3 regions of the Actinosynnema sp. NPDC059335 genome follow, and region 3 is predicted to be linked to each of the others. Evidence: riboswitches for the same ligand, from Rfam matches in the RefSeq annotation. Region 3 holds a riboswitch; each other region holds the start of a gene.

Region 1 (10,040 bases), on a different contig from region 3:
CGCCGCGGGCAGCACCCGGTTCTTCAGCTCCCGGTTCTCGAACACCGCCTCGATCACGAGGTCGCAGCCCGCCAGGTCGGCGTCCGAGTCGGTCGGAGTGATGCCCGGCGTGTCACCGGCGCCGCGCCGCGCGGCCTCCAGCGTCACGTCCTTCAGCACGACCTCGATCCCGGCCTTGGCGCTGACCTCGGCGATGCCCGCGCCCATCATGCCCGCGCCGAGCACGCCGACCTTGGCCACCTTCGACCGCTCGACCCCGGACGGCCGGGAGCCGCCCGCGTTGATCTCGTTGAGCTGGAACCAGAACGTGCCGATCATGTTCTTGGCCACCTGGCCCGCGGCCAGCTCCAGGAAGTACCGCGCCTCGATCCGCAACGCCGTGTCGAAGTCGACCAGCGCGCCCTCGACCGCCGCGGCCAGGACCTTCTCCGGCGCGGGGTACACGCCGTGCGTCTTCTTCCGCAGCACGGCGGGCGCCGCCGCGAGCAGCCCGTACAGGTTCGGGTCGCCCACCCGCACGTCCGGCACGGTGTGCCCGGGCTCGTCCCACGGCTGCCGCGGCGCGGGGTTCTCCTTGATCCACGCCCGCGCCTTGGCGATCAGCTCCTCGCGGGAGGACGCCAGCTCGTGCACGATCCCGGCCTGCAACGCCCGCGCCGGCCGGAGCTGCTTGCCCTCCATCAGCAGCGGCAACGCGGGCTGCACGCCCAGCAGCCGCACCATCCTGGTCACGCCGCCACCGCCGGGCAGCAGGCCCAGCGTCGCCTCGGGCAGGCCCAGCTTGATCTTGTCGTCGTCCAGCGCCACCCGGTGGTGGCAGGCCAGCGCGATCTCCAGGCCGCCGCCCAGCGCGCTGCCGTTGATCGCCGCGACCACGGGCTTGCCCAGCAGCTCCAGCCGCCGCAGCTGGCCCTTGACCTCCTCCAGGAACCCGAGCGCCTCGCCCGCGTTCTCCGGCGTGATCGTGATCAGCAGGGTGAGGTCGCCACCCGCGAAGAACGTCTTCTTCGCCGACGTCAGCACCACGCCGGCGATGTCGTCGCGCTCGGCCTCCAGCCGGGCGACGGTCTCGCCCATGTCCCGGTGGTACTCGGCGTTCATCACGTTCGCCGAACCGGACATGTCCATCGTGAGGGTGACGATCCCCTCGTCGTCCCGCTCGTAGTGGATAGCCATCAGACCCTCTCGATGATCGTCGCGATGCCCATGCCGCCGCCCACGCACAGCGTGGCCAGCCCCCGCCGCAGGTCCCGGCGCTCCAGCTCGTCGAGCAGGGTGCCGAGGATCATGCAGCCGGTCGCGCCGAGCGGGTGGCCCATGGCGATCGCGCCGCCGTTGACGTTGACCTTGTCGTCGGGCAGGTCCAGCTCCCGCTGGAACTTCAGCACCACCGACGAGAACGCCTCGTTGATCTCGAACAGGTCGATGTCCTCGACGGTCAGCCCCGCCTTGTCCAACGCCTTGCGCGCGGCCGGCGCCGGACCGGTCAGCATGATCGTCGGCTCCGAGCCGACGACCGCCGTCGCGGTGATCCGGGCGCGCGGCGTCAGGCCCAGCTCGCGGCCGATGCGCCCGCTGCCGATCAGCATCGCCGCCGCGCCGTCCACGATCTGCGACGAGTTGCCCGGCGTGTGGACGTGGTCGATCCGCTCCACGGTCGGGTACCGGTCGATGGCGACCGCGTCGAAGCCCAGGTCGCCGTGGAAGGCGAAGCTCGGCTTGAGCTTGGCCAGGCCCTCCAGCGTGGTCTCCGGCCGGATCGCCTCGTCGTGGTCGAGCACGACCGAGCCGTTCTGGTCGACCACGGGCACGAGCGAGCGGTCGAAGTAGCCCTTGTCCCGCGCGAGCGTCGCCCGCTGCTGCGAGCGCACCGCGTACGCGTCCACGTCCTCGCGGCTGAACCCCTCCAGCGTGGCGATGAGGTCGGCGCTCACGCCCTGCGGCACGAAGTTGACCGCCATGTTGGTCTCCGGGTCGGCCATCCACGCGCCGCCGTCGGAGCCCATCGGCACCCGCGACATCGACTCGACGCCGCCCGCCACCACCAGGTCCTCGAACCCGGACGCGACCTTGGCGGCGGCCAGGTTGACCGACTCCAGGCCGGACGCGCAGAACCGGTTGAGCTGCACGCCCGCCGGCCGCAGGTCCCACCCGGCGGCCAGCACCGCGGTGCGGGCGATGTCCGCGCCCTGCTCGCCGACCGGCGACACGACGCCGAACACCACGTCGTCCACCGCCGAGGTGTCCAGGTCGTTGCGCCGCGCCAGCGCCGCCAGCACCCCGGAGGCCAGGGTGATCGGCTTGACGCTGTGCAGCGATCCGCGCTTTCCCCTGCCACGCGGTGTGCGCACCGCGTCGAAGATCAAGGCTTCGCTCATGTACTCAACGGTAACCGCCGCTGCGGGGACCGCCCATGACCGCGCGAGGTGACTTATTAGCTCACCGGCGCGAGCCGGTGGTCCATGACCTCGCCCTCGCCGACGAACCCCAGCCGCGCGTAGAGCCGCCGGGCCGTCTCGTTCTCCCGGACCACCCGCAACTGCACCAGCGCCCACCCGTGCTCGCGCGCCCACGCCAGCACGTCGGCCACCAGCGCCTCGCCGACGCCCCGCCGCCGGAACTCCGGCTTGACCCACATGGAGTACAGGTACAACACGTCGGGGTGAACCTCGTGCGGCACGCCGGCGACCAGCCCGATCGGCTCCGGCGCCTCCGCCACCACCTTCACCCCGTGGTCCGGGCCCAGCAGCTCCCGCCACCGCGCCTCGTCGAACTCCCGCTCCAGCGCGAGCGTCGGGCCGAACGCCCCGGGGTCGCTGCCCAGCGCCGTGAGCCGGATGTCCCGCCACGTCGCCCAGTCGTCCGGCCCGAGCCGTCGCACCCTCATGCCCCCAGTCTGACCCACCGGCCTGACATTTGCGCTCACGATCACGGGTCACCGCGGCGCGCTGCGGTCATGGCGGCGCGGCCCCGCCGGTGGGAACGTCGGTGGCATGCCAACTCGCCGTTCCGCATGGATGACCGAGGACCTGGACCAGCTGCGGGAGCTGGCCCGGACGTTCTTCGAGAGGGAGGCCGTCCCGCACCGGGAGCGCTGGGCCGCGCAGAAGCAGGTGGACCGCGACTTCTGGACCAAGGCGGGCGGGGTCGGGCTGCTCTGCCTGTCCATCCCCGAGGAGTACGGCGGTGGCGGCGGCACGTTCGCGCACGAGGCGGTGCTGCTGGAGGAGCAGGCCCGGTGCGGCGACAGCGCGTGGGGCAACAGCGTGCACAGCGGGATCGTCGCCCACTACATCAACGCCTACGGCACCGAGGAGCAGAAGCGCCGCTGGCTGCCCAAGATGGCGACCGGCGAGTACGTCGGCGCGATCGCCATGTCCGAGCCCGGCGGCGGCTCCGACCTGCAGAACGTCAAGACGCGGGCGCTGCGGCGCGGCGACGAGTACGTGCTGTCCGGCTCCAAGACGTTCATCACCAACGGCGCGCAGGCCGACCTGGTGGTCGTGGTCGCCAAGACCGACCCCGGCCAGGGCGCGACGGGCATCTCGCTGCTGGTCGTGGAGACCGCGGCGGCGCAGGGGTTCCGGCGCGGCCGGGTGCTGGACAAGGTCGGCATGCACGGCCAGGACACCGCCGAGCTGTTCTTCGACGACGTCCGGGTGCCGGCGGAGAACCTGCTGGGCACCGGCGAGGGCCAGGGGTTCATCCAGCTGATGCAGCAGCTCCCGCAGGAGCGGCTGATCATCGCGGTGGCGTCGGTCGCGGGCATCGAGGCGGCGGTGGACCTCACGCTGGCCTACGTCAAGGACCGCACGGCGTTCGGCCGGGAGCTGATCAAGTTCCAGAACACCCGGTTCAAGCTCGCCGAGTGCGCCACGGAGGCCCGCGTGACCAGGGCGTTCGTGGACGAGTGCGTGCAGGCGCACCTGGCCGGGCGGCTGGACGTGCCCACTGCGGCGATGGCGAAGTGGTGGGCCACCGAGCGGCTGTGCCGGGTCGTGGACGAGTGCGTGCAGCTGTTCGGCGGCTACGGCTACATGACCGAGTACCCGATCGCGCGCGCGTGGGCGGACGCGCGCGTGCAGAAGATCTACGGCGGGACGAACGAGATCATGAAGGAAATCATCGCGAGGTCGCTCTAGTGCCCGGCCCGCTGGAGGGGTTGAAGGTCGTCGAGCTGGCGGGCCTCGCGCCCGCGCCGTTCGGCTGCATGGTGCTGGCGGACCTGGGCGCGTCGGTGGTCCGGGTGGACCGGATCGGCGGCGCGACGGAGGTGCCGCTGCTGGGGCGCGGGCGGCGGTCGATCGGCGTGGACCTGCGCCGCCCCGAGGGCGCGGAGCTGGTGCTCCGGCTGGTCGCGGAGTCCGACGTGCTGGTCGAGGGCTTCCGGCCGGGCGTGACCGAGCGGCTGGGCATCGGCCCGGCGCAGTGCCTGGCCCGCAACCCGCGCTTGGTCTACGGGCGGATGACGGGCTGGGGCCAGGACGGGCCGCTGGCCGACCGCGCCGGGCACGACATCAACTACATCGCGGTGGCGGGCGCGCTGGAGCCGATCGGCCGGGACGGCGCGCCGCCGACCGTGCCGCTCAACCTCGTCGGCGACTTCGGCGGGGGCGGGCTGCTGCTGGCCGTGGGCGTGCTGGCGGCCCTGTACGAGCGGGACCGGTCCGGGCGCGGGCAGGTCGTGGACGCGGCCATGGTCGACGGCGCGGCCCTGCTCACGACGTTCCTGCACGGGATGGCGTCGGTCGGCGCGTGGCCCGGGCGGCGCGGCACCAACCTGCTGGACGGCGGCGCGCCGTTCTACGACGTGTACGAGACCGCCGACGGGCGGTTCGTCAGCGTCGGCGCGCTGGAGGAGAAGTTCTACGCCGAGCTGCTGGACGTGCTGGGGCTGGCCGACGCCGGGCTGCCGCCGCGGCACGACCCGGCGAACTGGCCGGAGCTGCGGGCCCGCATCGCCGCCGCAGTGGCCACCCGGACGCGCGACGAGTGGGCCGCGCTCGCCGAGGGCACCGACGCGTGCCTCGCGCCCGTGCTCGCGCCCGGCGAGGCCCCCGCGCACGGGCACAACGCCGAGCGCGGCACGTTCGTGCAGGTGGGAGGGGTGGCGCAGCCCGCGCCGGCGCCGCGGTTCGACCGCACGCCCGCGGCCGCGCCGGGTCCGCCGCCCGCGGTGGGGGAGCACACGGTCGCCGTGCTGGCCGAGCTGGGGCTGGGCGAGGACGAGATCGCCGCGCTGCGGCGTTCCGGGGTGGTCGGCTGACGCGCCCCCGGCCGGTCCCGAAAAGGGCACGGGAAATCACCTGAAGGGGTACCGGAATTGAGTGGCAGCCGACATCGGCCTTTGTCACGCTCGGTGCGTGAGTCGGCGCATTCAGGTGATGGGCGGCGAAGGGAAGACGATGTCGCTGAACCTCGGTGTCCGTGCCTGGGGGGTGGGCGAGCGCCCGTACCTTCAGGATCGGCGGGACCACTGGTCCCCTTGATCGTCCGATCGGGTGACACCAGGGGCGGTTCAGGCGTGGTTGCGTGGTCGGGCCGGCGGCCAGTCGGGCGACGTGGGCGCGTTCGATCGTCATCATCCGGGTGAATGAGGGACGATGACGCTTGACACGACCGGTGCGGCGACGGGCCGCCCGGCCGAGCGACACGGACGGAGAGCGATCAGTGAACGTCAAGAAGGTGGTGACGCTGGCGGCGGTCGCGCTGGTGCTGTTCCTCCTGATCACCCAGCCGAACGAGTCCGCCCAGGCGGTGCGGACCGCCCTGGGGTGGCTCCAGGCCGGCGCGGAGTCGATCATCACCTTCGTCCGCAGCCTCTTCGCCTAGCGACCCCTCCGACGTCGCCGAACTCCGCTCAATGCGGTCACGAGCGGTGACCGCAGGATCCGAGCGTTGCACCATACGGGTGGAATGAGGGCTATAACGCCCTGGTAACAGGGTTTTAGACAAACCGGGGTCTAGCGGTTGTCGGTACCCGCTAATACGGTGCGTCGCATTGGCTGATCTTCGACCGACGAGGAGGCAGAATGGTCGAGGACTCCGGAGTCGACGAGCTGTTGCGGCAGTGGGCGGCTGAGCGCTCGGACGACGCCGAGCTGCGGGAGGTGAACCGGATCAAGGACGCGTGGCTCGCGGAAGCCCCGCCGTCCGCGCCGGGGATCCCCGTGCAGCGGGCGAATGGCGGTCCCCGCGGCCTGGTGAAGGTCGAGTCCGCGGATCCGGCGTACGTGGCGGCGATGCGGAAGCGGGCGCCCGAGGTGCCCGAGGTCCTGCTCGCGGCCGCCGCCAGCTACTGGCAGCTGGTGGGCGATCTCTCCGAGGCCGAGCTGTGGTGGGACGCGGGCATCAGCCCGTTGGACCAGCGCGCTCTGGACTACCGGGCGGCCGGGCTCACCCCCGCCGACCTCGGTCGTCGCCTCGGCCCGATGACGGTGCTCCAGCACCTGCGTCGGGGCAGCGCGGCGGCCTGGTGCGTGGCCAGGTTGCAGAGGCAACGCCGGGACGGCGTGGCCTAGGTCCGACGAGTCGGGGCGGGCTCCTGTGGTCGAGGAGCCCTTGCCTTGAGGGGGCGGGCTCCTGCACGAGGAGCCCCGGCCCCGGTGGCGCGGCCCCGGCGCCCTGGAACCGGACGAACCGGACTCCGGGCGGAACACCCGTTACCCTTGAGGCGTGCAGGGCCTCATCACCCCCAAGCGGCTGGCCATCGCCGCCGCGTGCCTGGCGTCGCTGGTCGTGTGCTGCGGCCTGGCCTACTGGCAGTGGGAGCGGTTCTCCGAGGCGGGCGGCACGTTCCAGAACCTCGGCTACGTCTTCCAGTGGCCGCTGTTCGGCCTCTTCCCCGCGTTCATGGTGTGGCGCATCCGCAGGCTGGACGCCCGCCGCAAGGCCGAGGCCGCCCGGGAGCCGGTGGTCGAGCCGCCGCGCCCGATGGTTACCGTGGAGCCCGTCAGGACACCCGTGCCGGACGACGAGGACGACGAGCTGGCGGCCTACAACCGCATGCTCGCCCAGCTCCACGCGCGGGACCAGCGGTGAGGCGAAGGTAGGACGATGAGCGGCGCGTTGACCAGGTTCCGGTTCATGGCTTACGTGGTCGGTGTCGGCCTGCTGCTGCTCGTGGTCGCCATGATCGCCAAGTACGCGGGCGGCAACGCGGGCATGATGCAGGTCGTCGGCCCCGTCCACGGCTTCCTCTACGCCGTCTACCTGGTGCTGACCGTCGACCTGGCGCTCAAGGCCCGCTGGTCGATCAAGGGCACCGCCCTGGTGCTGCTCGCGGGCACGATCCCGTTCGTGTCGTTCTACGCCGAGCGCAAGGTCGTGGAGACCGTCCGGGCCGAGAAGAGCCTGTGACCGGGGTTGACCCCGCCCGCCGGCCACCCCTAGCGTCTGGCGGTACCAACTGAACACGGCCGTCGATGTCGCGCGGGAGAGTCCCCGAGCGGGGCGCCGAAGGAGCAACTCCTCCCCGGAATCTCTCAGGCCCAGGTACCGCGCGACGAAGGCAACTCTGGAAAGCAGGCGCACCCGCTGCGCCTCGCCCACGGTGCAAGCCGCCCGCGCCGGGTGGCGAAGCTCTCAGGCTCATGGCAGAGGGGGAGGCTCACTCGACGAGGAGTCTCCGATGGGCCGTGTCATCCTTTCGCACGTGACGCTCTCGGGCGCGCCCGCGCCGACCCGACCGGTCGGCCCGCCGGCGTGCCCGCACCCAGGGAGGACCCGCCCGATGGAAAGCCGCCGCACGCCCCTGCACGCCGAGCACGAGGCGCTGGGCGCCCAGTTCACCGACTTCGCGGGCTGGCGGATGCCGCTGCGCTACGACAGCGAGCTGGCCGAGCACCGCGCGGTGCGCACCTCGGCGGGCCTGTTCGACCTGACCCACATGGGTGAGATCGTGCTCACCGGCCCCGAGGCCGGCGCGGCGCTGGACCACGCCCTGGTCGGCCACGCCTCCGCGATCGGCGTCGGCCGCGCCCGGTACACGATGATCTGCGAGGCCGACGGCGGCGTGATCGACGACCTGATCGTCTACCGCACCGGCGACCGGGAGTACATCGTCGTCGCGAACGCCTCGAACGCCGCCGTCGTCCACGAGGCCCTGGTCGAGCGCGCGAAGGGCTTCGACACCACCGTCGAGGACAGGTCCGCCGACTACGCGCTGCTCGCCGTGCAGGGCCCGCGGTCCACCGCCATCCTCGAAGCGCTCACGCCCACCGACCTGACCTCGGTCAAGTACTACGCCTCGTACCCGACCGAGGTCGCGGGCAAGCCGGCCCTGCTCGCCCGCACCGGCTACACCGGCGAGGACGGCTTCGAGCTGTTCGTCGCCCCGGCCGACGCCGCGCACGTCTGGCAGGCGCTGCTGGAGGCGGGCGCGCCGCACGACCTCAAGCCCGCCGGCCTCGGCTGCCGCGACACCCTCCGCCTGGAGGCGGGCATGCCGCTGTACGGCAACGAGCTGGGCCGCGACCGCACGCCCTTCCACGCCAACCTCGGCCGGGTGGTGAAGCTCGACAAGCCGGGCGACTTCGTCGGCCGCGACGCGCTGGCCGCCGTCGCCGAGCAGGGCGTGGCCGAGGTCCTGGTCGGCCTGAAGACCACCTCCCGCCGCGCGCCCCGGCACGGCTACCCGGTGCTGGACGCGGACGGCAACCGCATCGGCGAGGTGACCAGCGGCGCGCTGTCGCCGACCCTCGGCTACTCGGTGGCGATGGCCTACGTCACCACCGGCCACACCGAGCCGGGCACGGAACTCTCGGTCGACGTGCGGGGCAAGCACGAGCCGGTCGAGGTCGTCGCGCTGCCCTTCTACCAGCGAACCAGCTAAGGGAGAGACCCACACATGTCCGAGCACTTCAACACCTCCCTCGCGGAGTTCGACCCGGAGGTCGCGAACGCCGTCGCCGCCGAGCTGCACCGGCAGCAGAGCACGCTGGAGATGATCGCCTCGGAGAACTTCACGCCGGTGTCGGTGCTCCAGGCGCAGGGGTCGGTGCTGACGAACAAGTACGCCGAGGGCTACCCCGGCCGGCGCTACTACGGCGGCTGCGAGAACGTCGACGTGATCGAGCGGCTGGCGATCGAGCGGGTCAAGGCCCTGTTCGGCGCCGGGTTCGCCAACGTCCAGCCGCACTCGGGCGCGCAGGCCAACGCGTGCGCGATGTTCGCCCTGCTCCAGCCGGGCGACACCATCCTGGGCCTCGACCTCGCGCACGGCGGCCACCTCACCCACGGCATGCGGATCAACTTCTCCGGCAAGCTCTACAACGTGGTGCCCTACCACGTGTCGGACGAGGACGGCCGGGTGGACATGGCCGAGGTCGAGCGCCTGGCCGCCGAGCACCGCCCCAAGCTGATCGTCGCCGGCTGGTCGGCCTACCCCCGGCAGCTGGACTTCGCCGAGTTCCGCCGCATCGCCGACTCGGTGGACGCCTACCTGATGGTCGACATGGCCCACTTCGCCGGCCTGGTCGCCGCGGGCCTGCACCCGAGCCCCGTGCCGCACGCCCACGTCGTGACCACGACCACCCACAAGACCCTCGGCGGCCCGCGCGGCGGCGTCATCCTCACCAACGACGCCGACCTCGCCAAGAAGATCAACTCGGCGGTGTTCCCGGGTCAGCAGGGCGGCCCGCTGGAGCACGTGATCGCGGGCAAGGCGGTGGCGTTCAAGCACGCCGCGTCGCCCGAGTTCGCCGACCGCCAGCGCCGCACGGTCGAGGGCGCGAAGATCCTCGCCGACCGGCTGTCCCAGCCGGACGCCGCCGCGGCGGGCGTGAAGGTGCTCACCGGCGGCACGGACGTGCACCTCGTCCTGGTCGACCTGGTCGCGTCCGACCTGGACGGCAAGCAGGCCGAGGACCGCCTGCACGAGGTGGGCATCACGGTCAACCGCAACGCCGTGCCGAACGACCCGCGTCCCCCGATGGTGACCTCGGGCCTGCGCATCGGCACGCCCGCCCTGGCCACCCGCGGCTTCGGCGCGGCGGACTTCGCCGAAGTGGCGGACATCATCGCCACGGCGCTCCAGCCCT
Region 2 (10,040 bases), on a different contig from region 3:
TCGGTGGGTAGTGGTCAGTGGGTCGTGGTCAGCGCGGCTGAGCCCTGGTCCGTGCCGTGCCCCACGCCCTCGTCCAGGCCGTGCGACCAGAGGCGGGCGTAGTGGCCGTTCGCGGCCAGCAGCTCGGCGTGCGTGCCCTCCTCCACGATCCGCCCCTCCGACAGCACCACGATCCGGTCCGCCCGCGCCGCCGTGGCCAGCCGGTGCGCCACCACGAACGTCGTGCGCGCGCCCGCCAGCCGATCGCTCGCCTCCAGCACCGCCGACTCGGTCGCCGGGTCCAGCGCGGCCGTGGCCTCGTCCAGCAGCAGCAAGGTCGGCTGGACCAGCTCGGCCCGCGCCAGGGCGACCAGCTGCCGCTGGCCCGCGGACAGCCCCTGGCCCCGCTCGCCGACCTGCTGGTGGAACGCCGACGGCAGCGAGGCGACCACCGGCAGCGCGCCCACCGCCCGCACGGCCGCCTCGACCTCGGCCCGGCTCGCGTCCGGCTTGCCGTAGGCGACGTTCTCGGCGACGTCGCCGCCGAACAGGTGCGCCTCCTGCGGCACGACGCCGAGCCGCTGCCGCAGCTGCGACAGGTCGTAGTCGCGGACGTCCACCCCGTCGACCAGCACCGCGCCCGCGGTCACGTCGTAGAACCGCGCCACCAGCTTGACCAGCGTCGACTTGCCCGCGCCGGTCGCGCCGACGAACGCCACCGTCTCGCCGGGGGCCACGCGCAGCGACACGCCGTCGAGCGCGGGCCGGGTGGCGCCCTGGTAGGTGAACGTCACGTCCCGCAGCTCCACCTCGCCGCGCAGCGCCCGCACCGGCACCGGGTCGGCGGCCGGCGGCACGGTCGTCGGCGTGCGCAGCAGGTCGGCGATCCGGCTCAGGCCCACCCGGGCCTGCTGGTACCCGTCGAACACCCCGGACAGCTGGTACAGCGGCGAGAAGAACAACCCCAGGTACAGCACGAACGCCAGCAGCACACCGGGCGACAGCGTCCCGTCGGCCACCCGGTACGCGCCCACCACCAGCACCCCGGCCTGCGCCACCCCCGACAGCAGCGACAGGAACGGGAAGTACGTGGCGATGTAGCGCTGCGCCCGGATCCGGGACCGGCGGTAGGCGTCGCTGCGCGCGGCGAACGCCTCCGCCGACCGCGCCTCCCGCGTGTACGCCTGCGACACGCGCAGCCCCGACACGTTCTCCTGCAGGTCGGCGTTCACCGCGCTGACGCGCTCCCGCGCCTCCGCGTACGCGGCCGACGACAGCCGCTGGAAGATCACCGTCGCGATCAGCAGGACCGGCAGCACGGCCAGCGCCACCAGCGCCAACCCGGGGTCGGTGGCGACCAGCGCGACCGCGATGCCGACCACGGTCAGCACGCTGATCGCGAACGTCGTCAGCCCGGTCTGGAGGAAACTGGACAGCGCGTCCACGTCCGTGGTCATCCGGGTCATGATCCGCCCGGCCATCTCGCGCTCGTAGTAGTCCAGCCCGAGCCGTTGCAGGTGGGCGTAGCTGCGCACGCGCAGCAGGTACAGCAGCCGTTCGCCGACCCGCGACGTCACCACCGTGCCCGCCGCCGCGGACACCCACCCGGCCAGCACGAGGGCGAGGCTGATCCCGGCCGCCGCCCACAGCCAGCCCGGCTGACCGCCGACCACCCCGCGGTCGACCCCCAGCCGCACCAGGTTCGGCGTCGCCACCGCCAGCGCCGTGTCCACCAGCAGCAGGCCGGCCACGCCGAGCATCGCCCACCGGACCGGCCGCAGCAGCGTCCGCAGCCGGAACCCCGGGTCGGGCGCCCTCGGGTCCTCGCCGCGCAGCACCGGCACGTCCCGCGCGGGCGGCAGGGCGTGCACCCGCGCCATCAGCTCCGGGGTCGGCGGGGTGCCGCCGAGCAGCGCCGACGTGCCGCCGCCACCCCGCGCCCCGGTCGCCGGACCGGCCGCCCGGTTCGCCGCGCGCACGGCCAACCCGTCGGACTCCGACTCCGGCCACAGCTCCGGCGTCGTGCCGTCGGGACCGGGTTCGAGCCGCGCGTCGGCCCGCGGGTCCACCTGCTCGATCGCCTCGCCCGGACCGGCCAGCAGGTCGCGGTAGAGGCGGCAGCGCCCGTGCAGCTCGGCGTGCGTGCCCACGTCGACCACGCGGCCCGCGTCCAGCACCGCGATGCGGTCCGCCAGCGCCAGCGACGACCGCCGGTGCGCGATCAGCAGCGTGGTCCGCTCGGCCGTCACCGCGGCCAGCGTCCGGTGGATCGCGGCCTCGGTCGCGTTGTCCACCGCCGACGTCGCGTCGTCCAGCACGAGCACCCGCGGGTCCGACAGCAGCGCGCGGGCCAGCGCGACCCGCTGCCGCTGGCCGCCCGACAGCGTCAGCCCCCGCTCGCCGACCACGGTGTCGTAGCCGTTCGGCAGCGCCTCGATGAACGCGTGCGCCTCGGCCGCCCGCGCCGCCGCCCGCACCTGCTCGTCGGACGCGTCCGGCCGCCCGTAGGCGATGTTCGCCCGCACCGTGTCGGAGAACAGGAACGCCTCCTCGAACACCGTGCCCACGGCCTGGCGCAACGACGACAGCCGCAGCTCGCGCACGTCCACCCCGCCGACGGACACCGCGCCCTCGTGCACGTCGTAGAACCGGGGCAGCAGCAGCGACACCGTCGACTTGCCCGACCCCGCCGTGCCCACGACCGCCAGCGTCTCGCCCGGCTCGACGCGCAGCGACACCCCCGACAGCACCGGCTCGCTGCGCGTGTACCCGAACGTCACGTCCCGCAGCTCCACGGCCACCGGACCGGCGGGCACCTCGCGCTCGCCGTCCACCACGCCCGGCTGCGAGTCGATCAGCTCGTACACCCGCTCCACGCCCGCGCGGGCCAGCTGGGCGGTCACCATCAGGCTCGCCAGCAGCCGGGTCGGGCCGACCAGGGTGGCCACGTAGGTCGCGAACGCCAGGAACGTGCCCAGCGTCACCTCGCCCCGCAGCGCCAGCCAGCCGCCCAGCGCGAGCACCGCGACCTGGCCGAGGTAGGGCAGCGAGCCCAGCGTCGCGGCCGGCCGGGACGTCAGCCGCGCGGCCCGCATCCGCTCGGCGAACAGCAGCCTCGCCCGCGACTCCAGCCGCGAGACCTCGCGCTCCTCCTGCCCGAACCCCTTCACCACGCGCACGCCGGTGACGGTCTCCTCGACCTGCTGCGCCACGTCCGCCGCGCGCTGCTGCGCCGACCAGGTCGCCGGGAAGAGGGTGAGCCTGCTGCGGGCCGCGACGACGCCGACCGCGGGCAGGATCACCAGCGCCACCAGGGTCAGCAGCGGCGACAGCCAGAACATCGCCACCACGGCGGCCACCGCGAACACCACCGTGCCGAACGCCAGGGGCGTCATCGACAGCAGGCTGTTGACCAGCTGGAGGTCGGTGATCGAGCGGGACACCACCTGGCCGGTGCGCAACGCGTCCTGCTTCGGCCCGTCCAGCCGCTGCACCGAGCCGAACACCGCCTGGCGCAGGTCGTGCTGCACGTCCACGGCCAGCTTGCCGCCGAGGAACCGGCGCACGAACGCCGTGCCGAACGTCAGCAGCTCCAGCCCGACCAGCGCGGCGGCCAGGACGGCGAGCCGGTCCGTGCGGCCCGCCATCGCGTCGTCCACCGCGACCTTGATCAGCAGCGGGCCGACGGCCTGCAACCCCACGCCCACGACGGCGGCCAGCACGGACCACACCACGAGGGCGCGGTGCTGCCAGCACGCGGTGGCGAGCCTGCGGATCCAGCCGTCGGAGGTAGTCACGCGACCCACATTAGGTCCGCCCACCGACGCGGTGGCCGCGACGGATGTGACGAAGGCCGCCCCGAAGTTCCGGGCGGCCTCCGTCAGACGATCAAGATCACGCGATCAGGTGATGTCCTTACGCTGGGTGGCCGCCCAGCCGCCGAGGAAGAACAACGCCGTCCACACCAGGAAGATCAACCCGCTCAGCCACCAGTCGAACGCGCCCAGCGCGCCGCCGAGGGCCCGCAGGCCCTCCACCATGTCGTCCGGCACCACCCCGGCGTTGGCCAGGAACAGCGACGTCGCCACCGACCCGGTCAGGCCGTTGACCGCGCCGTTGGGCAGGAAGCCGATGATCTCCGGCAGGCCCTGGGACGCCAGCACGAGCTGGATGCCGTTCTCCACGATCAGCATGTAGAGCAGCAGGACCACGGTGGTGCCCACGACGCTGGTCATCAGCGCGCCGACGCCGACCCCGAACATGGTCATCAGGATCGACGCGAGCACGCCGACCCCGGCCAGCGCGAGCCAGCCGCCCGCGTCGGGCAGCGAGCCGGAGTCCGAGGTGAGCGCGGTGCCGATGCTCACCGCGGCCACGATCACGATGCCGAAGATCGCGCCCCACGCCACGTAGACGATCATCTTCGCGGCCAGCGCCGACACCCGGTTCGGCGCGGTGAGGAACGTGGTCGTGATGGTCTTGCGGTTGATCTCGTTCGCGATCGCCAGGCCGCCGAAGATCATCGGGAAGATCGTGGCCACGTTGATGCTGCGGGCCATGCCGAACACCGACAGCTGCCACTGCGACGGGTCCACGTTGAGCAGCGCGGCCAGCTCCTCGGCCTCGGAGCTGCTCATGAAGTCCGAGACGGTCTTGAAGATCGCGCCCGTGCCCAGCGCCCAGCCGAACGCGAGCAGCACGGTCGGGATCATCAGGCCCCACCACAGGCCGGTGGTGGTGGTCTTGCGGAACTCCGACTTGATCAGGTTGCCCATCACGCACCGCCCCCGAGGCCGCCCTGACCCTGGTTCGGACCGTACGGGTTGTCCTGCGGCGGCGGCTGGGACCCCGGTGGTGGTTGGTAGCCCTGCGGCGGCTGCTGGTACGGCTGCGGACCGGTCGGCGGCTGCGCCTGGTAGGGCTGGGCCTGGTAGGGCTGCTGGAACGCCTGCGGCGTCTGGTAGCCGGGTTGCTGCTGGTAGCCGGGCTGGTAACCGGGCTGCGCGTACCCCGCCTGCTGGTAGCCCTGGCCGTACCCCGGCTGCTGGTAGGCGACCGGCTGCGCCTGCTGACCCGCGTACTGGCCGTTGGTGAGCTGGAAGAACAGCCGTTCGAGGTCGGCCTTCTCCTCCTGGATGCCGTAGATCGACACGCCCGCCCGCAGCGCGGTGTCGGCGACCTGCTTGGCCTCGACCCCGGCGATCGCGAGCCGGCCGTCGGGCAGCTGTTCGATCGCGGTGATCCCGCCCTCGGTCAGCGCCGCGACCAGCGCCCCGGTGTCGGACGGCTGCACGAGCACCCGGCCCTGCTGCTGCTCGCGCAGGTGGTCCAGCGGCCCGTAGTACATGGTCTGGCCGCGGCTGATGATGACCACCTGGTCGACGGTCTGCTCCACCTCGGCCAGCAGGTGGCTGGAGATCAGCACGGTCCGGCCGCTGCGCGCGTAGGACTGCAGGAACGTCCGCAGCCACGCGATGCCCTCCGGGTCCAGCCCGTTGGCCGGCTCGTCGAGCACCAGGATCTGCGGGTCGCCGAGCAGCGCCGTGGCCAGCGCCAGCCGCTGCTTCATGCCCAGCGAGAACCCGCCCGCCTTGCGGTCGCCCGCCGCGCCGAGCCCGACGAGCTGGAGCACCTGGTCGGCGCGCGAGTCCGGCACGCCGATCGCGGCGGCGTAGACGAGCAGGTGGTTGCGGGCCGTGCGCTTGGGGTGGAAGCCCTGCGCCTCCAGCACCGCGCCGACCACCCGCGCCGGGTTGCCGAGCTGGTCGAACGGCCTGCCGTTGATCAACCCGGTGCCCGCGGTCGGGGTCACCAGGCCGAGCAGCATGCGCAACGTCGTCGTCTTGCCCGCCCCGTTGGGGCCGAGGAAGCCGGTCACCGAACCGGGTTCCACCGTGAAGCTGAGGTTCTGCACCGCTGCGACCGGACCGAACTGCTTGGTCAAGTTCTGCACCACGATGCGGCCACTGCCGTCGTGCACGCGTCCCTCCCGAGTACTCCTACCGGGCGTCATCCTGCCCTAGGAGGGTTACTCGGGGAGGGCGTGTCGTGGTTTCGAGGCCACCTTCGGTATCTCGGTCGTGGTCTCCACCTCGGACGAACGGCGCAGCGTGCGCAGCGGGCGACGGCGTTCGCGGTGCGGCAGGCCGTCGCCGATGAGGTGCTGGTGGGCCATCGTCCACACCTGGCACGGCCACTTCCGGTGCCGCAGGACGCCGGGGCACGCGCCGCAGCGGCCGTCGGGATCCGGTTGGTGCACGGTCAGCAGCAGCCGCCACCCGTCGGCCAGGCGGTGGATCTCGGACCGCGCGAGCGGCACGAGGGACTCCGCCTCGCCGCGCTCGACCGCCTCGTCCACACTGGCCAGCCGGCGCAGCACGGCCGCCCGCAGTGCCTCGTCCACGCCCGTCACATCCTGTCGGCGACTTGGTCGAGCAGCCGGTGCAGCCGACGGGTCTGCGTGACGGACATCACAGCGGACTCGCCCGGCGGCGCGACCAGCAGGACTCGGTCGTCCTCGACGAGCACGGTCATCGACCGGTCCCGCCCGAACGGGTCGTGGCAGTCGATCCAACCTTCGGGTTCAGCCATCTGCACTCCGATCGGCGGTGGCGCGGCAGGGGGCCGCGCGAGCGGACGACCCCGCTGCGTAGCCACGGGGCTCCCGTCCTGTGCATCGGTCGCCGGGTCGTCGTGACTTACCTGTTACGACGCGAATTCACTCATTCGCCTGAGGTCGCGCACGGTGCGTGGTCGAGGTCCGCGGAAATGTCGGCCGGCTCGGTGGGGTCGCTGGGCACGGAGCCGGGTTCGGCGCTAGGATTGGTCACGCGGCCCGCTCCCAGTGACCCCCAGGCTGGTTGAGCGGGCCGTCTTCATCGCCGAAGGGCCCCGCTCACAGCACGTGAGCGGGGCCCTTCGCGTCGGGGGCTCAGAACTCCAGCGGCGTGTGGGCCATCCCGTGCGCCTCCGCGACCGGCAGGTTGGTCAGCAGGCCGTCGTGCGCGTTCAGCCCGAGCGCCAGGGACGCGTCCGCGCGCAGCGCCGCCTCCCAGCCGTGGTCGGCCAGCGCCACGGCGTAGGGCAGCGTCACGTTCGTCAACGCGTAGGTGGACGTGCGGGGCACCGCGCCGGGCATGTTCGCCACGCAGTAGAAGACCGAGTCGTGCACCTGGTAGGTCGGGTCGGCGTGGGTGGTCGGCCGCGAGTCGGCGAAGCAGCCGCCCTGGTCGATCGCGATGTCCACGAGCACCGAGCCGGGCTTCATGTCGGCCACCAGCTCGTTGCTCACGAGCTTCGGGGCCTTCGCGCCGGGCACCAGCACCGCGCCGATCACCAGGTCGGCCTCCCGGACCGCCTGCTCGACCGAGTAGCGGTTGGAGGTCACGGTGCGCAGGCGGCCCTGGTAGAGGGCGTCGATGTGGCGCAGCCGGTCGACGTTGGTGTCCAGGATCTCCACGTCCGCGCCCAGGCCCACGGCGATCGCGGCCGCGTTGAGGCCCGCCACGCCGCCGCCGATGACGACCACGCGCGCCGGGTGCACGCCGGGCACGCCGCCGGGCAGCACGCCGCGCCCGCCCGAGGGCTTCATCAGCGAGAACGCGCCGACCTGCGGCGCGAGCCGGCCCGCGACCTCGGACATCGGCGCGAGCAGCGGCAGCGCGCCGTTCGGCGTCTGCACGGTCTCGTAGGCGATGGCGGTCGTGCCGGAGTCCAGCAGCGCCTGCGTCAGCGGCCGGTCGGCGGCCAGGTGCAGGTAGGTGAACAGGACCTGGCCCTTGCGCAGCCGCGGGTACTCCTCGGCCACCGGCTCCTTGACCTTCAGCACCAGGTCGCCCTCGGCCCACACGTCGTCCGCGGTGGCGAGGACCTTCGCGCCGGCCGCCAGGTACTCCTCGTCGGTGATGGCCGAACCGAGGCCCGCGCCGGCCTCGACCACCACGTCGTGGCCGCGCTGGGTCAGCTCGTGGGCGCCCGCCGGGGTCAGCGCGACGCGGTACTCGTGGTTCTTGATCTCGCGGGGAACTGCGATCCGCACGGTGGGCTCCTTCGGCCGTTGTTACACCCAAGGTCCGTCAACGGGTGATCGGTGTCATCGTGCGGCCGGCACGAACGCGCCGGGAACCGGTTGTGCCGGCCGCACAAGCCGGACGGCGCGTTGACACCCGTCCGGGGCGGCACCTAGCGTGCGGGCCAACCAACTGAACATCGGCCGCGGCGCGTCGTGAGCGCCGGAACCCGCGCGGGAGAGACCTCGGTGCCACGGCCGGGGCGCCGAAGGAGCAAGTACCCCGCACACTCTCAGGCAGCGAGAACCGCTCGGGTGAGGCGACTCTGGAAAGCGCGCCCTCCGGCGCGCACCCACGGTGCAAGCCGCGACGTCGCGGCGAAGCTCTCAGGTCCCAGGACAGAGTGGGGATCCGGACCTCGCCGTTAGGGAGCGCTGTCGTGACTTTTCCGGACAACCTGCTTTACACGCCCGAGCACGAGTGGGTCGACTGGGCGCCGGGTACCCAGGAGCCCGTGGCGGTCGGGATCACGTCGTACGCCGCGGGGTCGCTGGGCGACATCGTCTTCGTGGAGCTGCCGGAGGTCGGCGCCGCGGTGACGTCCGGCCAGGTGTGCGGCGAGCTGGAGTCCACCAAGTCCGTGAGCGACCTGTACGCGCCGGTCAGCGGCGAGGTCGTGGCGGTCAACGAGGACGCCGTGCGGGACCCGTCGTTGATCAACAACGACCCGTACGGGGCCGGCTGGCTGTTCAAGGTGGCCGTGACCGACGCGACCGGGTTGCTGACCGCCGCCAAGTACGCGGAACTGACCGGGGACTGACGTCATGGCGATCAGCGTGTTCGACCTGTTCTCGGTGGGGATCGGACCGTCCAGCTCGCACACCGTCGGCCCGATGCGGGCCGCGATGATGTTCGCGGACCGGCTGGGTCCCGTGCTCGGCTCGGTGGACCGGGTGCGCGTCGAGCTGTTCGGGTCGCTGGGCGCGACGGGCCACGGGCACGGCAGCCCGAAGGCGGTGCTGCTGGGGCTGGAGGGCCACCGGCCGGAGGAGGTGGACCCGGTCGAGGCCGAGCGGCGGACGGCGGAGATCCGCGCCACCGGGCGGCTGCGGCTGGGCGGCGTGCGGGAGATCGCGTTCCGGGAGGACGCCGACCTGGTGATGCACCGGCGCAAGTCGCTGCCGCTGCACCCCAACGGGATGAGCTTCGAGGCGTACGCGGGTGGGTCGGTGGTCGACTCGGCGGTGTACTACTCCGTCGGCGGCGGGTTCGTGGTGGACGAGACGGCCACCGGGACCGACCGGATCAAGGCCGACGAGACGCGCGTCGCCCACCCGTTCCGGACCGGTGACGAGCTGCTGGGCCGGTGCCGGGAGACCGGGCTGTCGATCAGCGAGGTGATGCTCGCCAACGAGCTGTCGTGGCGCGACGAGGCGTCGGTGCGGTCGGGCCTGCTGCACATCTGGGGCGTGATGCAGGAGTGCGTGGAGCGCGGCTGCACGGAGCAGGGCGTGCTGCCCGGCGGGTTGAAGGTGCGGCGGCGGGCGGCGGAGATGCGCCGCCGGCTGGCCGCCGAGCACTACGCCACGGACCCGTTGCGGGTGATGGACTGGGTGACCCTGTTCGCGCTGGCGGTGAACGAGGAGAACGCCGCGGGGGGTCGCGTGGTGACCGCGCCGACCAACGGCGCGGCCGGCATCGTGCCCGCGGTGCTGCACTACTACACCCGGTTCGTGCCCGGCGCGTCCGACGACGGGGTGGTGCGGTTCCTGCTGACGGCGGGCGCGGTCGGCGTGCTGTTCAAGGAGAACGCGTCGATCTCGGGCGCCGAGGTGGGGTGCCAGGGCGAGGTCGGCTCGGCGTGCTCGATGGCGGCGGGCGGGCTGGCCGAGGTGCTGGGCGGCACGCCGGAGCAGGTCGAGAACGCGGCCGAGATCGCGATGGAGCACAACCTGGGGCTGACGTGTGACCCGATCGGGGGACTCGTGCAGATCCCGTGCATCGAGCGCAACGCGTTGGCGTCGATCAAGGCGATCACGGCGGCGCGGATGG
Region 3 (10,040 bases):
CCGCTGACCGCCAGCACGGTGACACCCTCCACCGCGGCGCGGGTCGTCAGCCCGAGCTGCCCGGCACGGGTGCTGTCGGCGGACTCGGCTCCGCTCGTCGCCACGACGTTCGGATCCTGAACCGTCACGAGGCACTCCTCTTTCAGCTGGAACTGCTGGACGGGAAGCCCGGACGCACGGAAGGGTGCGCAACACTGACTGCAGCGTGGCGGAACGTGCCCGCTAGCCGGACTTCCCGGCGCGGCTGTTGGCTCAACCGCTGCACCACCCACCGTACGTAGCGCTGGGCGGCACCACAAGCTCATGGTGGTGCGTGATCAGTACCAGTGTAGTGCGCCGTTCGGCGTGCGGCGGATGACGGACGGTGAACGGTTTCGCCCCGCCCGGGCCGGTTACACCTCGGGGGAAGCGTTCCCGGCGGTCGTCCGCAGCTCGGCGACGCATCGGCCCGCCGACCGCCGGGGTGCCCGCACGCGGAGGTGGTCTCGACCACAGTCGCGCAGAATCGGGTGACGGGGATAACGCCGCGAGGGTCGCGGGCGACCAACCCGGTGGAGGGATTTCACATGAGCACCAGAACGGAAACCGAGTCCGAGCCGGCGAAGCCGAGGGCAGCGCGTGCCGGCGCCGCGGGAGCCGCGCCGCTGCCCACAGCCCCCTGCAGCGTGGTCTGGAGCAAGGGCCACGCGTACGTGCTCGAAGGTTTCCGGGCCCGCTGGGTCGGCGTCGACGACCGGGGTCGTCCGCAGGCGCTCAGCGGCGCAGAACTGCAACGCCGCGGCTGGAGCCGCACCCGTTCGAGCAACTGATCACCCCGCCGACGACGGACGGCACCCGCCCGCGTGACGCACGCGGATCGGACCGTCACCGCGCGTCAACCGACCGGGGGCGGTGAACCCGCCGGTCAGGCCACCGCGCGAGTCGGCCACCGGGGCACGCCGGGCGGACCTCTACAGTGCGGACGTGTCGCACGATCCGGCCGACCGGCTGCTGACGATCCCGAACGCGCTGAGCGTGTTGCGGCTGCTCGGCGTGCCCCTGTTCCTGTACCTGCTGCTCGGCCCCCACGCGGACGGCTGGGCGCTGGTCGTGCTGGTCGCGGCCGGCCTCTCCGACTGGCTCGACGGCAAGATCGCCCGGTGGCTCGACCAGGCCAGCAGGCTCGGCGCGCTGCTCGACCCGGCCGCCGACCGGCTCTACATCCTGGCCACCCTGGTGGCGTTCGTCGTGCGCGACATCGTGCCCTGGTGGGTGGCGGCGGTGCTGGTCGCCCGCGAGCTGGCCGTCGGGGCCTGCCTGCCCGTGCTCCGGGCCCGCGGCTACGGCCCCTTCGAGGTGAACTACCTCGGCAAAGCGGCCACCTTCAACCTGCTCTACGCGTTCCCCATGCTCCTGCTCGCCCAGGGCTCCTCCACCGCCGCGCAGATCGCGCGCCCCGTGGCCTACGGGTTCATGGTGTGGGGCGGGGCCTTGTACCTGTGGTCGGGCGTGCTGTACGTCTACCAGTTCACCCTCGCGATGCGGCGACGGCCGGGTGTCGCGCCGGCCTGAACGCCGACGTGGGAAGATCCGGCAGCGAAGATCCACCGTCACTGAAGGAGCACACCGCGGTGATTCCCGAGGAGCTCAAGTACACCGAGGAACATGAGTGGGTGCTGCGCACAGGTGAGGACACCGTGCGCGTGGGCATCACCGACTACGCCCAGGAGCAGCTCGGCGACGTCGTCTTCGTCCAGCTCCCCGAGCTGGGCGAGCAGGTCGCGGCCGGTCAGACGCTGGGCGAGGTGGAGTCGACCAAGAGCGTCTCGGACATCTACGCGCCGCTCGCCGGTGAGGTCGTCGCGCGCAACGACTCGCTGGACCAGCAGCCCGACCTGGTGAACAGCGACCCGTACGGCGAGGGCTGGATGGTGGAGCTGCGGCTGGAGGACCCGACCGCGGTCGAGGACCTGCTCGACGCCGCCGCGTACCAGGAGCTGGTGGCACAGGGGTGACGTCGATCTTCAAGCGGCTCTTCGGTCGGTGGGGGAGCCGCCCCTCGGACAAGGGTTCGGGCACGATAAGTTCTAGCGGTCACGAAGGTTCCAGCAGCAGGAGGAGAGCTCAGGTGAGCACGAACGACGGGCCAGGCGTTCCGCCCGAGCAGTCCCCGGAGCGGACCTCCGTTTTCCGGGCCGACTTCCTCGCCGAGGTCGAGGGCGCGGAAGCGCCCGCCCAGGAGCCGGCCGTCGCGGGCGTCGACGCCCTGCCCGCCGGCTCGGCGCTGCTCGTGGTCAAGCGGGGCCCCAACGCGGGTTCGAGGTTCCTGCTGGACCGCGACACCACCAGCGCGGGGCGGCACCCGGACAGCGACATCTTCCTCGACGACGTGACGGTCTCGCGTCGCCACGCGGAGTTCCGCCGCGAAGGCGGCGAGTTCGTGGTCATCGACGTGGGCAGCCTCAACGGCACCTACGTCAACCGCGAGCCCGTCGACCAGGCGGTGCTGGCCAACGGCGACGAGGTGCAGATCGGCAAGTTCCGCCTGGTGTTCCTGACCGGTCCGGGCGCCGGGGGCCAGGGGGCCTGAGCGATGGGGCTCCGGTGACGGCGGCCGGGCGGCCACGCGGCGGGTCGAGCATCGGGGCGGTGCTGGCGCTGTTGCGTCCCGACTTCCCCGACGTCACCATCTCCAAGATCCGGTTCCTGGAGTCGGAGGGGTTGGTCCGCCCGGCGCGCACGGCGTCGGGCTACCGGCAGTTCACGACCGCGGACGTGGACCGCCTGCGGTACATCCTGGCCGCCCAGCGGGACCGGTACCTGCCGCTGAAGGTCATCAAGGAGCAGTTGGACGCCGCCGACCAGGGCGGCGGCGTGAAGGCGACGAGGGTGACCGACCCCGGTCCGGCGGCCGGGCACCGGGTCACCCGCGAGGAGTTGCTGGCGCGGGCCGGCATCGAGCCGGGCGCGCTGGCGGACCTGGAGCAGCACGGCCTGGTCAGGGCCGGCGCGGGCGGGTTCTACGACCACGACGCGGTGCAGATCGCCGCGACCGCGCGGGCCATGGCCGAGCACGGGTTGGAAGCGCGTCACCTGCGGCCGTTCCGGGTCGCCGCCGACCGCGAGGTCGGGTTGGTGGAACAGGCGGCCGGCGCGGCGTCCCGGCAGCGCGACCGGGCCGAGGTCGTCCGCGAATTGGCGGCGCTGTCCGTAACGCTGCACACACTCTTGGTGAAGGTGGGCTTGCGTGATGTGGCGGGTAAACCGGTTTCGCCGAGGTGAAGGCGTGTCCGCATCGTGATGCGCGAGGGGCGGGCGGTTGCGCAGAGGGCCCGCTTGGCGGGTAGCGTCGAAAGAGTACGTGGGGGATCCTCGTTGGTAGCGGGGACGCCAGAATTTCAGCGCGCTGAGGGAGGCGAGACCCGATGAGCGAAATGCGCGTCGTCGGCGTGCGGGTGGAACTGCCCGCCAACCAGCCGATCCTGCTGCTGCGCGAAACCGAGGGCGAACGGTACCTGCCGATCTGGATCGGATCGGTCGAGGCCACGGCGATCGCGTTGGAGCAGCAAGGTGTCCGTCCTGCCCGGCCGTTGACGCACGACCTGCTCAAGGACGTCATCGGAGCCCTCGGCCGGCAGTTGGAGCAGGTGCGGATCACGGACTTGCAGGAGGGCACGTACTTCGCGGAGCTGGTGTTCGACGGCGACATCCGGGTGTCGGCGAGGCCGAGCGACTCGGTGGCGCTGGCGCTGCGGATCGGCGTGCCGATCCACGCGGAGGAGTCGGTGCTCGCGGAGGCCGGGTTGATCATCCCGGACGAGCAGGAGGACGAGGTCGAGAAGTTCCGCGAGTTCCTCGACTCCGTCTCGCCCGAGGACTTCCGCGGGGCGGACACGTAGGTCTTCCTCGGGGGTCTTCCGCGGGAGTCTTCCGCGGGGCGACACGGAGGTCGTGGGTTCCGGCTCGGCGGCACGGCCGGGCCGGACCGGTGTGGTTCGGCCGCTCCGACGGCACCGCTTGGCACCTCTGGCGCGCTGCGTGCTCGGCTCGGATCCCGCGTGCGGCTCGGTGCGGCGGCTGAACCCGGCTCGGCTCCCGCCGGGCTTGCTGCGGCGGCTGAACCAGGGTCGATCCGCCCGCCAGGTCTCCGCCGGATCACGTCGGCCGCCGGCCCGACCCGGGTCGAGGGGGCCGACTGTCCGCTCGGCCGCTCCCGTCGCGCCGCTCCCACCACCTCGCCGCGCTGCCCGCCTTGCCCGGCCGCTTCACCGCGCCTTGCCGCGTAGCCCTCGCCGCGTTCCACCACCCCGCCTGACCGGGTCGCCGCGTCACCGGGTCGTCGCGTCACCGGGTCGTCGCCTGACCGGGCCGCCGGTCGTGCTCGCGCAGGGGTACCCGCCCGGGGGAACCCCGTTTTCGATCCTGCCGGCACACACCGACAATTCCGGCCGACCGGGCGCGGACGAGCGGGTCGGGTGCTTGACCCGGCACGACACCTGCGAAGGGCCGGAACGTCGGCCGCGCGCCGTGGACGGCCCTCCGCAAGCGTGTGCGGTGAGTTGTGGATCAACCCCGCGTGCCACCTACGGGTGTCACGTGTCCGGGTTACACAACGTCAACCTTGCTCGGCTAAACGATCACTAAACGTCATCCGAATGGCTTACGCCAAGCGACTCTCTCAACCTCTACCTCACGTTGAGGTCAGACACGCCCCGCGCGTCGCGTTGACCTGCCCCCTAGGCGGTCTTACCGTCGAACTCAGGTGAATTGCCACGGTGTTGTTTCCCGACACCGCGGCGGCTTCACGTTGGTCGCCGGTCGTCGTGGCCGGACCGAGGGGAGGCAGGCGTGGTCGAGGAAGCGCCCATCCGGGCCGGATCCGGCGAACAGGGTGAGCTGTTCCCGGACTCCTCGCTGCCGGACGAACTGGTCGGGTACCGCGGCCCCGCCGCGTGCCAGATCGCGGGCATCACCTACCGCCAGCTGGACTACTGGGCGCGCACGGGCCTGGTCAACCCGACGATAAGGAGCGCTCACGGCTCCGGCAGCCAGCGGCTCTACTCGTTCAAGGACATCCTGGTCCTCAAGGTCGTCAAACGGCTCCTGGACACCGGCGTCTCGTTGCAGAACATCCGGGTCGCGGTCGACCACCTGCGCCGCCGCGGCGTGCAGGACCTGGCCCGGATCACGTTGTTCAGCGACGGCACCACGGTCTACGAGTGCACCTCCCCGGAGGAGGTGGTCGACCTGCTCCAGGGCGGCCAGGGGGTGTTCGGCATCGCGGTCAGCGGCGCGATGCGGGAGATCAGCGGCACGATCCACGACTTCCCCGCCGAACGCGCGGACGGCGCGGAGATCGTGGAGGCGGCCGACGACGAGCTGTCCCGCCGCCGTCGCACCCGGGCCATCGGCTGACCCGGCGAGGCCCGGCGGCAACTGAGATCCACGTCGCGCCGGCGGTTCCGAGGGCGTCCCCGCCGGGTACCATTCGCGCGTAGTCGCTTTATCCCGCGCGGGAGAGTCCGAGCCAGTCTCGGCGCCGAAGGAGCAAATCCTCCCCGGAACCTCTCAGGCGCAAGGACCGCGCGGGTGAGACGCCTCTGGAAAGCGGGTCGGCAGCACGCCGACCCCGCCGACGGTGCAAGCCCGGCCTCCGGGTGAAGCTCTCAGGCGCCCGACGTCGGGCAGAAGACAGAGGGGGAGGGCAACGGCAGGAGTCTGTCCGGAGCCCTGGAGGCCAGCACCGATGACGCAGGACCGCATCCCCCTCGCCGCACTCGAGCACGGCACCCCGTTCGCCGACCGGCACGTGGGCCCGCGGCCCGCCGAGCTGGCCCGCATCCTCGACGTCATCGGGGTCGGGTCGCTGGAGGAGCTGGCGCAGCGCGCCGTCCCCGAGTCGATCCGCGAGCGCGACCTGGCGCTCGACCTGCCCGAGCCCGCCACGGAGACCGAGGCGCTGGCCGAGCTGCGCGCCCTCGCCGCGCGGAACCGCCCGATGACGCAGATGATCGGCCTGGGCTACTACAACACCACGACGCCGCCGGTCATCCTCCGCAACGTGCTGGAGAACCCCGCCTGGTACACCGCGTACACGCCGTACCAGCCGGAGATCTCCCAGGGCCGCCTCGAAGCGCTGCTGAACTTCCAGACCATGGTCGCCGACCTGACCGGCCTGCCGCTGGCCAACGCCTCGATGCTGGACGAGTCCACCGCCGCGGCCGAGGCGATGACGCTGGTCCGCCGCGCCGGCCGGTCGAAGTCGGCCAGGTTCGTGGTGGACGCCGACACGCTGCCGCAGACGCTGGCCGTGATCGAGACCCGCGCCGAGCCGCTGGGCATCGAGGTGGTGACCGCCGACCTGTCGCAGGGCCTCGAAGGGCTCGGCCTGGGCGGCGACTTCTTCGGCGTGCTGCTGTCCTACCCCGGCGCGTCCGGCGTGGTCCGCGACCACGCGGGCGTCATCGAGGAGGTGCACCGGGCCGGCGCGCAGGTCGTGGTGGCGGCCGACCTGCTGTCGCTGGCGCTGCTGCGCCCGCCCGGCGAGATCGGCGCGGACGTGGTCGTGGGCACCACCCAGCGGTTCGGCGTGCCGATGGGCTTCGGCGGGCCGCACGCCGGGTACATGGCCGTGCGGCAGGGCCTGGAGCGGCAGCTCCCGGGCCGGCTCGTCGGCGTGTCCGTCGACGCGGACGGCTCCGTCGCCTACCGCCTCGCCCTCCAGACGCGCGAGCAGCACATCCGCCGGGAGAAGGCCACCAGCAACATCTGCACCGCCCAGGTGCTGCTCGCCGTGATCGCGTCGATGTACGCGGTGTACCACGGCCCGGAAGGGCTGAAGGACATCGCGACCCGCGCGCACCGGATGGCGACCGTGCTGGCCGCCGGCCTGCTGGAGGGCGGCGTCGAGGTCGTGCACGGCGAGTTCTTCGACACCGTGCGGGCGCGCGTGGAGGGCCGCGCGGCCGAGGTCGTCGCCGCCGCGCGGGACCTGGGCGTGAACCTGTGGCAGGTGGACGCGGACGTGGTGTCGATCGCGTGCGACGAGACGACCACGCGCGAGCACCTGGGGCTCGTGTGGAAGGCGTTCGGCGTGACCGTCGCCGACGTGGACGGCCTGGACGCCGACACCGCCGACGGCATCCCCGCCGACCTGCGCCGCACCAGCGACTACCTGACGCACCCGGTGTTCCACGCGCACCGCTCCGAGACCGCGCTGCTGCGCTACCTGCGGGCGTTGTCGGACAAGGACGTCGCGCTGGACCGCAGCATGATCCCGCTGGGCTCGTGCACGATGAAGCTCAACGCCACGGCCGAGATGGAGGCGATCACCTGGCCGGAGTTCGCCGACCTGCACCCGTTCGCGCCCGCATCGGACGCCGAGGGCCTCCTGGGCATCGTCGGCGACCTGGAGCGGTGGCTGGCCGAGCTCACCGGGTACGACGCGGTGTCGTTGCAGCCCAACGCGGGCAGCCAGGGCGAGTTCGCGGGCCTGCTGGCGATCCGCGCCTACCACCGCGCCAACGGCGACGACCACCGCGACGTGTGCCTGATCCCGTCCAGCGCCCACGGCACCAACGCCGCGTCCGCCGTGATGGCCGGGATGCGGGTCGTGGTCGTCAAGTGCGACGACCGCGGCAACGTGGACGTCGGGCACCTGCGCGAGACGGTCGAGGCGCACCGCGACGACCTCGCCGCGATCATGATCACCTACCCGTCCACGCACGGCGTGTACGAGGACACCGTGCGCGAGGTGTGCGGGCTGGTGCACGACGCGGGCGGCCAGGTGTACGTGGACGGCGCGAACCTCAACGCGCTGATCGGGCTGGCGCGGTACGGCAAGTTCGGGTCGGACGTGTCGCACCTGAACCTGCACAAGACGTTCTGCATCCCGCACGGCGGCGGCGGTCCGGGCGTCGGGCCGATCGGCGTGCGGTCGCACCTGGCCCCGTTCCTGCCGAACCACCCGTTGCAGCCGGCGGCCGGTCCGGCGACCGGTGTCGGCCCGATCAGCGCCGCGCCGTGGGGCTCGGCGTCGATCCTGCCGATCTCGTGGGCCTACGTGCGGATGATGGGCGCGGACGGCCTGCGGCGGGCGACGCTGACCGCGGTGGCGGCGGCGAACTACGTGGCCCGGCGGCTGGACGAGCACTTCCCGGTGCTCTACACCGGCGAGGGCGGGTTCGTGGCCCACGAGTGCATCCTCGACCTGCGGCCGATCACCAAGGCGACCGGCGTGACCGTGGACGACGTGGCGAAGCGGCTGGCCGACTACGGGCTGCACGCGCCGACCATGTCGTTCCCGGTGGCGGGCACGCTCATGGTGGAGCCCACGGAGAGCGAGGACCTGGGCGAGATCGACCGGTTCATCGACGCCATGATCGCGATCCGGCACGAGATCGACCGCGTCGGCTCGGGCGAGTGGCCGGTGGACGACAACCCGCTGCGCAACGCGCCGCACACGGCGGCGTCGATCGCGGCCGAGTGGGACCACCCGTACAGCCGCGAGGTGGCGGTGTTCCCGGCGGGCACGTCCGCGCCGAAGATCTGGCCGCCCGTGCGCCGCATCGACGGCGCGAAGGGCGACCGCAACCTGGTCTGCTCCTGCCCGCCGGTCTCGGCCTACGGCGGCTGATCGATCGACCCGCGAACCCCGGTCGCCCTCGGGCGGCCGGGGTTCCGCGCGTCCGGCGGGCCTTCAGCCGATCCGGTGGTCCAGCTCGAACCGGCCCGGCTCGCCCTGCGGCCACGTGACGCGGCCCGTGCCGGTGAGGCCCGCGAGGTCGCCGGACGCGGAGACCACGGTGACGGTGGAATCCGCCACGCCGCCGCGGAAGCCGCCCACGTGGTGCAGGACGAAGCTGCCCGCCCGGCCGTTCAGGGCGCCCGTGACGACCTCGTAGCCCGTGGTGGAGCAGGAGTCGTCGTCCGCGTAGGACATGACGAAGCGCAGGTCGCCCACGCCTTCCAGGTCGCCGGTGTACGTGGTGGTCATGCCGCCCACCGTCTGCTTCGGGCCGGTGACCTCGTCGTAGCGCTTGCCGTCCCAGGTGTGCTCGTCCCAGCTGTTCATGGTCGCGTTGGCGCGTGCGGTGCTCATGGCGGCCAGCCTGCCGGGCATACCTGACACCTGCTGTCAGGATGGTGGCATGCGCGCCGGCCGATTGCTGTCCCTGCTGCTCCTGCTCCAGTCGCGGGGCCGGATGACCGCGCAGGAGCTGGCCGACGAGCTGGAGGTCTCCGTCCGCACGGTGTACCGCGACGTCGAGGCCCTCGGCTCGGCCGGCGTCCCCGTCTACGCCGACCGGGGCCCGGCGGGCGGCTACCGGCTGGTCGACGGCTACCGCACCCGGCTGACCGGGCTGACCACCGAGGAGGCCGACTCGCTGTTCCTGGCGGGCATGCCGGGACCGGCGGCCGAGCTGGGGCTCGGCGCGGTGGTGGCCGCGGCGCAGCTCAAGGTGCTCGCGGCGTTGCCGCCGGAACTGCGGTCGCGGGCCGCGCGCGTGCGGGAGAGGTTCCACCTCGACGCGCCCGGCTGGTTCCGGGGCGGCGAGGGCACGCCGCACGTGGCCGCGATCGCGGACGCGGTGTGGCAGCAGCGCCGGCTGCGGATCCGGTACGTGCGGTGGGCGCAGGTCGAGGTGGAGCGGACGGTGGACCCGCTCGGGCTCGTGCTCAAGGCCGGCACCTGGTACCTCGTGGCCCGCACGGGGACCGGACCCGGACCCGCCGACGGCGGGCGCGCGGACGACCTGCGCACGTACCGGATCTCCCGGGTGCTGGAGCTGACCGCGCTGGACGAGTCGTTCGAGCGGCCCGTGGGGTTCGACCTGGCGGAGTTCTGGGCGGGCTGGTCGGAGCGGTTCGAGCGGCGGCTCTACCCGATGCGGGTGACGGTCCGGATGACGCCGGACGGGCTGCGCGGCGCCCGGGTGCTGCTCGGCCTGGCCGCCGCCCGCGAGCTGCGGGACGTCGAGCCGGAGGGGGAGTGGACGACCGTGCGGGTGCCGGTCGAGTCGCTGGAGCACGCCGCCGTGGACCTGCTCCGCCTCGGTCCC

The links. A riboswitch is a leader RNA that binds a small molecule or an ion and turns the genes downstream of it on or off. The one in region 3 is predicted to bind glycine.
Region 1: linked by a shared signal. The riboswitch ahead of gcvT (glycine cleavage system aminomethyltransferase GcvT) and the one ahead of gcvP (aminomethyl-transferring glycine dehydrogenase) in region 3 are both predicted to bind glycine.
Region 2: linked by a shared signal. The riboswitch ahead of gcvH (glycine cleavage system protein GcvH) and the one ahead of gcvP (aminomethyl-transferring glycine dehydrogenase) in region 3 are both predicted to bind glycine.

Annotation. Positions count from the first base shown of each region.
Region 1 covers NZ_JBHYXZ010000012.1:17,314-27,353, forward strand. The annotation lists gene ACFXGA_RS05920 (3-hydroxyacyl-CoA dehydrogenase NAD-binding domain-containing protein) at 1-1,176, opposite strand, end outside; gene ACFXGA_RS05925 (acetyl-CoA C-acetyltransferase) at 1,176-2,378, opposite strand; gene ACFXGA_RS05930 (GNAT family N-acetyltransferase) at 2,435-2,887, opposite strand; gene ACFXGA_RS05935 (acyl-CoA dehydrogenase family protein) at 3,018-4,142, shown strand; gene ACFXGA_RS05940 (CaiB/BaiF CoA transferase family protein) at 4,142-5,266, shown strand; gene ACFXGA_RS05945 (hypothetical protein) at 5,671-5,832, shown strand; gene ACFXGA_RS05950 (helix-turn-helix transcriptional regulator) at 6,033-6,521, shown strand; gene ACFXGA_RS05955 (hypothetical protein) at 6,676-7,041, shown strand; gene ACFXGA_RS05960 (DUF3817 domain-containing protein) at 7,057-7,359, shown strand; glycine riboswitch at 7,423-7,510, shown strand; glycine riboswitch at 7,511-7,609, shown strand; gene gcvT (glycine cleavage system aminomethyltransferase GcvT) at 7,733-8,833, shown strand; gene glyA (serine hydroxymethyltransferase) at 8,849-10,040, shown strand, end outside.
Region 2 covers NZ_JBHYXZ010000004.1:44,617-54,656, forward strand. The annotation lists gene ACFXGA_RS02065 (ABC transporter ATP-binding protein) at 15-3,785, opposite strand; gene ACFXGA_RS02070 (hypothetical protein) at 3,882-4,754, opposite strand; gene ACFXGA_RS02075 (ATP-binding cassette domain-containing protein) at 4,754-5,959, opposite strand; gene ACFXGA_RS02080 (hypothetical protein) at 6,008-6,382, opposite strand; gene ACFXGA_RS02085 (hypothetical protein) at 6,388-6,570, opposite strand; gene ald (alanine dehydrogenase) at 6,911-8,017, opposite strand; glycine riboswitch at 8,213-8,307, shown strand; gene gcvH (glycine cleavage system protein GcvH) at 8,428-8,808, shown strand; gene ACFXGA_RS02100 (L-serine ammonia-lyase) at 8,813-10,040, shown strand, end outside.
Region 3 covers NZ_JBHYXZ010000142.1:2,557-12,596, forward strand. The annotation lists gene ACFXGA_RS31895 (anti-sigma factor antagonist) at 1-128, opposite strand, end outside; gene ACFXGA_RS31900 (hypothetical protein) at 567-809, shown strand; gene ACFXGA_RS31905 (CDP-alcohol phosphatidyltransferase family protein) at 964-1,551, shown strand; gene gcvH (glycine cleavage system protein GcvH) at 1,611-1,994, shown strand; gene garA (glycogen accumulation regulator GarA) at 2,108-2,569, shown strand; gene ACFXGA_RS31920 (MerR family transcriptional regulator) at 2,584-3,261, shown strand; gene ACFXGA_RS31925 (bifunctional nuclease family protein) at 3,405-3,878, shown strand; gene ACFXGA_RS31930 (MerR family transcriptional regulator) at 4,828-5,394, shown strand; glycine riboswitch at 5,483-5,573, shown strand; gene gcvP (aminomethyl-transferring glycine dehydrogenase) at 5,726-8,614, shown strand; gene ACFXGA_RS31940 (DUF3224 domain-containing protein) at 8,678-9,079, opposite strand; gene ACFXGA_RS31945 (helix-turn-helix transcriptional regulator) at 9,129-10,040, shown strand, end outside.